DNA from 2 places in the Streptomyces sp. NPDC026659 genome. Region 1 is predicted to be linked to the other one. Evidence: riboswitches for the same ligand, from Rfam matches in the RefSeq annotation. Region 1 holds a riboswitch; the other holds the start of a gene.

Region 1 (3,397 bases):
CCCCCGCTCAGTCCTCCGGGACGCAGTGGCCGTTCTCCGTGCGGTAGCGCCACCGCGCGCCGTGTGCGACCAGTTCTCGTACGGCCGTCACGAAGCGGTCGACGTGTTCCTCCGGGGTGCCCGCGCCGAAGCTGACGCGGACGGCGTTGAGGGGGGCGTCGGGGGTGCCGCAGTCGGTGTCGATGTCGGGGGTGCCGTCGAGGAGGGTGCGGACCAGGGGGTGGGCGCAGAAGAGGCCGTCGCGGACGCCGATGCCGTACTCGGCGGAGAGGGCGGCCGCGAGGTGGGAGCTGTTCCAGCCCGCCACCACGAAGGAGAGCACGCCGACGCGCGGGGCGTCGTCCCCGAAGAGGGACAGGACGCGTACGCCGGGCACCTCCGCCAGCCCCTCGCGCACCCGGCGGATCAGCACCGCCTCCCGTTCGGCCAGACGGTCGAGCCCTGCCTCCTCCAGCGCCGCGCAGGCGGAGGCAATGGCGTAGGCGCCGATGACGTTCGGGGAGCCCGCCTCGTGCCGGGCGGCGCCCTCGTGCCACTCCACCTCCACCCGGCCGTCCGGGCGCCGTACGACCCGGCGGCTCGCCCCGCCGCCCGCGAGGTACGGCTCGGCCGCCGTGAGCCAGTCGGAGCGCCCGGCCAGCACCCCTGAGCCGAAGGGCGCGTACAGCTTGTGCCCGGAGAAGGCCACCCAGTCCACGTCGAGGTCGCGCACGCTCACCGGGTGGTGCGGGGCCAACTGGGCCGCGTCGAGGACGATCCGGGCGCCGTGGGCACGGGCGGCCGCCGCCAGCTCGCGCACCGGCCACAGCTCCCCCGTGACGTTGGAGGCGCCGGTGACGCAGACCAGCGCCGGGGCGGAGGTGTCCCGCGCCGCCAGGGCCCGCTCCAGCGCGGTCACGGCCGCCTCCGGGGTGCGCGGTGCGGCGAGGACGGTGAGACCGTCCTCCGGCCAGGGCAGCAGGGCCGCGTGGTGCTCGGTCTCGAAGACGAACACCTCGCACCCGGCGGGCAGCGCCCGGGCCAGCAGGTTCAGCGAGTCGGTGGTGGAGCGGGTGAACACCACCTGGTCGTCGGCCCGGCAGTCCAGGAACCGGGCCACTGTCCGACGGGCGTTCTCGAACAGTTCGGTGGAGAGCCGGGACAGATGGCCCGCGCCCCGGTGGACACTGCCGTAGTACGGGGCGTAGGCGGCCACGTCGTCCCAGACGCGCCGGAGGGCGGGGGCGCTGGCCGCGTAGTCCAGCGCGGCGTACTCCACCTCGCCGCCGGTGACGAGCGGCACGGTGACCCCGCACCCGAGGACGGGCAGCGGGGCGAGGACGGCGGGGGCAGCGGTGAGCACGGACATGGTGGGTCAACTCCCGTGAGAAAGCCCGGAGTCGACGTGCGGACACGACAGGGCCCGGCACGCGACGTCTCGGGAAGAGAAGAAAGGGCGTGCGGAGGCGGGGCTCGGCGGCCCTAAGACATTCGCTTGCTCACAGGAAGGCTCCCTCGACCGCGCTTGCCGTAGACCTCGCTGCCTACGGCCTGGTCCTCACCCGGGGCACCCCGCCACGGACGGAGGGTTGCCGGACAGCCGGCCGGGGCCTGTTGGCTGTCACTCATGACCTGATCAGGAAGCTAGCGGCGCACGGCTGTTCCGCGCAACCGCTGTCCGGATCGCGGGACACCGGGCGCGGCGGGGAAACAGCCGCCGCGCCCGGTCCCGTACACCGTCTCAGCGGTTCGTCGCCGCCACCCACCGCTCCAGCGTCCGCCCGGCCGCCCCGGAGTCGATGGACTCCGCCGCCCGCGCCATGCCGTCGCGCAGCTGGTCCGCCAGGGGCGCCCCGGTCGGGTCCAGGGCCACCAGCGCGGCCGCCGAGTTCAGCAGCACCGCGTCCCGTACGGGGCCCGTCTCGCCGTCGAGGAGCCTGCGGGCGACCTCCGCGTTGTACGCCGGGTCGCCGCCGCGCAGGGCGTCCACCGGGACCAGCTCGATGCCGACGTCGCGCGGGTCGAAGACCTCCTCGGTGACCTTGCCGTCGCGCACGATCCATACCCGCGAGGGCGAGGTCGTCGTCAGCTCGTCCAGGCCGTCCTCGCCCCGGAAGACCAGGGAGGAGTTGCCGCGCTCGGCGAAGACGCCCGCCACGATGGGCGCCATGGCGAGGTTGGCGACGCCGACCGCCTGCGCCCGCACCCGGGCCGGGTTGGTCAGCGGGCCGATGACGTTGAAGACCGTACGGATGCCGAGCTGACCGCGCGCGGCGCCCACGTGCCGCAGCGCCGGGTGGAACTTGATCGCGAAGCAGAAGGTGATCCCCGCCTCCTCCGCGACCTCGGCCACCCGCTTCGGGGTCAGCTCCAGGTTGACGCCCAGCTTCTCCAGCACGTCGGAGGAGCCGGAGGCGGAGGACGCGGCGCGGTTGCCGTGCTTGATGACCTTCGCGCCGGTGCCGGCGACCACGATCGAGGACATCGTGGAGATGTTCACGGTCTTCGCGCCGTCGCCGCCGGTGCCGACGATGTCGACGGTCCGGCCCGGCACCTCGATGGTGTTCGCGTGGTCGTACATCGCCCGGACGATGCCGGTGATCTCCTGGACCGTCTCGCCCTTGGCGCGCAGCGCGACCAGGAACCCGGCGATCTGGGCGTCGGTCGCCTCGCCGCGCAGGAGCCGGTCCATGGCCCAGGCGGTCGCGTCGGCGCTCTGGTCCTCGCCCTCGAGCAGGGAGTTCAGTACGGCAGGCCAGGAACGGCCCGCCGCGGTGTCGCCTCCAGCGGGGGTCACAGCGCTCATCAGCCGCTCCTGTGTGAAAAGTCCTCGTACGGAGGGCACGCATGTGCCCACCCCCACCCTATCCAGCCCGAACAGGGCGAAGGGCCCCGCCCGGAATCCGGACGGGGCCCTTCGTGCGTGTGGCGACGCGGGGATCAGTGGTGGCCGTGGCCGCTCGTGATCTCCTTGTACTCCTCGACGGTCGGCTTCGGGATCTGGTTGTCCTCGCCGTAGTAGGCGTTGGAGAGCTTGACGCGCAGCTTCTCCGACGCCGGCACCTTGCGCTCGACACCGTTCTCGTCCACCGTCGCGCCGATCTCGGCCGGCTCGTACTGGTGGTGCGCCGTGAGGGTGTGCAGCTGCTCCTGGCTGAGCGGCTCGTGGACCTCGATGAACTCACCGTGCGGCAGGCGCTTGATGATGCCGGTCTCGCGGCCGTGCAGCACCTTCTCCTTGTCGCGGCGCTGGAGGCCGAGGCAGATCCGCTTGGTGACGATGAACGCGATCACCGGGCCCGCGAAGAAGCCGATGCGGACGAACCAGGTCACGGCGTTGATCGACAGGTGGAAGTGGGTGGCCCACAGGTCGTTGCCACCGCCGACCAGACCGATCATGTAGACCGTGATCCAGGCG
Region 2 (3,397 bases), on a different contig from region 1:
CTCCGTTTCTCTTACGGAGGAGGCCATTCGATGAACAGCTTGTAACCGACGTTACCGTCGGTAATTCTCAGCCGCCGGCGACCGCCGGAATGATGGAGACACCGGCGCCGTCCGGGGTCGGCGTCTGAAGCCCGCCCTCGAAGCGCACGTCGTCGTCGTTCACGTACACGTTGACGAACCGGCGCAGCTTGCCCTCGTCGTCCAGGACGCGCGCGGCGATCCCGGCGTGGCGCTTCTCCAGGTCCCCGATCACGTCGGCGAGCGTGGCGCCCTCGGCGGCGACCTCCGCCTGCCCGCCGGTGTAGGTGCGCAGGATGGTCGGGATGCGAACAGTCACGCTCATGATGCGAGGCCAGCCTCTCGGAAGGAGTCCAGGTTCGGTCGGATGGTCGCGGTCAGACCGGTCCCGGCCACCGCGTCCAGGGTCTTGAGGCCGTCGCCCGTGTTCAGGACGACGGTCGTCAGGGTCGGGTCCAGCACGCCGTTCTCCAGCAGCTTGCGCGTCACGCCGACCGTCACGCCGCCCGCCGTCTCCGCGAAGATGCCCTCCGTGCGGGCGAGGAGCTTGATGGCGTCCACGATCTGGGGGTCCGTCACGTCCTCCACGGCACCGCCGGTGCGGCGGGCGATGTCGAGCACGTACGGCCCGTCGGCCGGGTTGCCGATGGCCAGGGACTTGGCGATGGTGTCCGGCTTCTGGGGGCGTACGACGTCGTGGCCCGCCTTGTACGCGGCCGACACCGGCGAACAGCCCTCCGCCTGGGCGCCGAAGATCTTGTACGGCTTGTCCTCGACCAGGCCGAGCTGGATCAGCTCCTTGAGCCCCTTGTCGATCTTCGTGAGCTGGGAGCCGGAGGCGATCGGCACCACGAGCTGGTCCGGCAGCTCCCAGCCGAGCTGCTCGCAGATCTCGTACGCCAGCGTCTTGGAGCCCTCGGCGTAGTACGGCCGCAGGTTGACGTTGACGAAGCCCCAGCCCTCGCCGGCCGGGTCGCCGATCAGCTCGGAGCAGAAGCGGTTCACGTCGTCGTAGTTGCCCTCGATGCCGACGAGTTCACCGCCGTAGACCGCGGCCATGACGATCTTGCCCTGCTCCAGGTCGTGCGGGATGAACACACAGGAGCGCAGCCCCGCGCGGGCCGCCGCCGCGCCGACCGCGCCCGCGAGGTTGCCGGTGGAGGAGCAGGAGAGCGTGGTGAAGCCGAAGGCGCGGGCGGCCTCCAGGGCCTGGGCGACCACGCGGTCCTTGAAGGAGTGGGTGGGGTTGCCGGAGTCGTCCTTGACGAACAGGCCGCCGGTGACGCCGAGTTCACGGGCGAGGTTGTCGGCCTTGACGAGCCGGGTCCAGCCGGGGTTGAGGTTCGGCTTGTCGGCGACGTCGGCGGGGACGGGCAGCAGCGGGGCGTAGCGCCAGATGCTGGCGGGGCCGGACTCGATGCGCTTACGGAGGCTGTCGGCGTCGTGGCCGGAGAAGTCGTAGGCGATCTCCAGCGGGCCGAAACACTCCTCGCAGGCGAAGACCGGGCCGAGCGGGACGCGGTGCCCGCACTCCCGGCAGCTCAGCGCGGCGGCGGGGCCGAGATCGACAGTGGGGGTGGCAATGGTCTGCACAGCCATGGGAGGCGAGGCCCTTTCTCCTCATCTTCCTCACGACGAATCTCGCCGTGAGACGGATTTGGCACCTTCCCTAGCCGGGAGCCTCGCGGTGCGTCGCTGATGCGTCGCGCACGAGACCGACTGGAGTTGCCGGGGCTTCGCAGGGCCGTGTCCCTCTGCCCCTCTGGATGAGCTGTATTCGGTTGTGGACGCCGATCGTCTCGGACATGCGATGGTCATCGGCGTTGTTCAAGACTGTAACCGAAGGCCAGCACAGTTGAAGGTGTCGTCCGAACCGCGAGACGGGTTCATGAACACCGGCAGGTGTGACCGTACGTCCCCCCACAGTGAAGGAGCCGCAGACCATGCTGGAAGAAACCGAGCGCTGGCTGGCCACCCGCTCCTGGTCCGTGGCCGACCGCCCGCTGCACCGTGTCCTCGCCGCCAAGCAGCGCTCCGGGCAGACCGTGTCCGTGGTGCTGCCCGCGCTGAACGAGGAGGAGACGGTCGGTGACATCGTCTCCGTGATCCGCCACGACCTGATGGCGCAGGCGCCGCTGGTGGACGAGATCGTCGTGGTGGACTCCGGGTCCACCGACCGCACCTCCGAGGTCGCCGCGGCGGCGGGCGCGCGGGTCGTGCACCGTGACGCGATCCTGCCCCGGCTGCCCGCCGTGCCCGGCAAGGGCGAGGTGCTGTGGCGGTCGCTGCTCGCGACCGGCGGGGACGTCGTGGCCTTCGTGGACGCGGACCTGAAGGAGTTCTCCTCGGACTTCGTCCTCGGCATCGTCGGCCCGCTGCTCACCGATCCGGGCGTCGACCTGGTCAAGGCGATGTACGACCGGCCGCTCGCCGGCGCCGCCGGACAGGGCGGCCGGGTCACCGAGCTGATGGCGCGGCCCCTGCTGAACATGCACTGGCCGCAGCTGGCCGGTTTCGTACAGCCGCTGGGGGGTGAGTACGCGGCGCGGCGCTCCCTGCTGGAGCAGCTGCCGTTCCCGGTGGGGTACGGCGTGGAGCTGGGGATGCTGGTCGACGCGCTGCATCTGGTGGGGCTCGACGCGCTGGCGCAGGTCGACGTGGGTGTGCGCAAGCACCGGCACCAGGACGGGCAGGCCCTCGGGCGTATGTCGGCCGCGATCTATCGCACGGCTCAGCTGCGGCTGGCCCGCGGGCATCTGATCCGGCCCTCTCTGACCCAGTTCGAGCGGGGGGTGTCGGGGTTCGAGCCGCGTACGTACTCGGTGGACACGGAGGAGCGGCCGCCGATGGCGGAGATCGCGGAGTACGCGGAGCGGCGGGTGGCTTGACGGGGGCGCCTCGGCTTCGCCGTCGGCGTCGGTCTTCGTTCCCACCCGCACCGCCCGTGCGACTTTCGTCGTCGGGTGCGGGTGGCCCCCGTGGGGCGTCCTCGCCGTCGGCGGCCGCGGGCCGTGGTGGCCTCCGCGGCCTCCGGCCGCGCAAGGCGTCGGGACCGGGACCCAGCGCCTTCCTGCCGGAGAACCCGGCGCCACGCACCGTATGCGGAGGGCCGTATACAAGGCGCCGCGCCGGGTCGCGGGCACGTTTGAGGGTTTGGGTGCCGGGCTAGGTTGAGGACCATGGCTTCAACTCAGGGTGCTGAGGTGCTGGTCGCGTCGAATCGTGGCCCGGTGTCGTACACGGTGGGTCCGGACGGTGCGCTGACGTCGCGGCGCGGTGGTGGCGGGCTGGTTTCCGGGCTGTCGGCGATCAGTCCCGACACCGACGCGGTGTGGGTGTGCGCGGCGCTCGGGGACGGTGACCGGGAGGCGGTGCGGCG

What was found. A riboswitch is a leader RNA that binds a small molecule or an ion and turns the genes downstream of it on or off. The one in region 1 is predicted to bind S-adenosylmethionine.
Region 2: it holds a riboswitch for S-adenosylmethionine, as region 1 does, so the genes downstream of both, thrC (threonine synthase) here and AB0E91_RS19175 (aminotransferase class V-fold PLP-dependent enzyme) in region 1, are expected to answer to the same signal.

What each region holds. Positions count from the first base shown of each region.
Region 1 is NZ_JBEZXY010000007.1:164,046-167,442, forward strand. It holds gene AB0E91_RS19175 (aminotransferase class V-fold PLP-dependent enzyme) at 8-1,348, opposite strand; SAM riboswitch class IV at 1,496-1,612, opposite strand; gene trpD (anthranilate phosphoribosyltransferase) at 1,721-2,785, opposite strand; gene AB0E91_RS19185 (cytochrome bc complex cytochrome b subunit) at 2,920-3,397, opposite strand, start outside.
Region 2 is NZ_JBEZXY010000005.1:387,967-391,363, forward strand. It holds gene AB0E91_RS15930 (MoaD/ThiS family protein) at 68-343, opposite strand; gene thrC (threonine synthase) at 340-1,617, opposite strand; SAM riboswitch class I at 1,636-1,791, opposite strand; gene AB0E91_RS15940 (glucosyl-3-phosphoglycerate synthase) at 1,962-2,906, shown strand; gene AB0E91_RS15945 (trehalose-6-phosphate synthase) at 3,198-3,397, shown strand, end outside.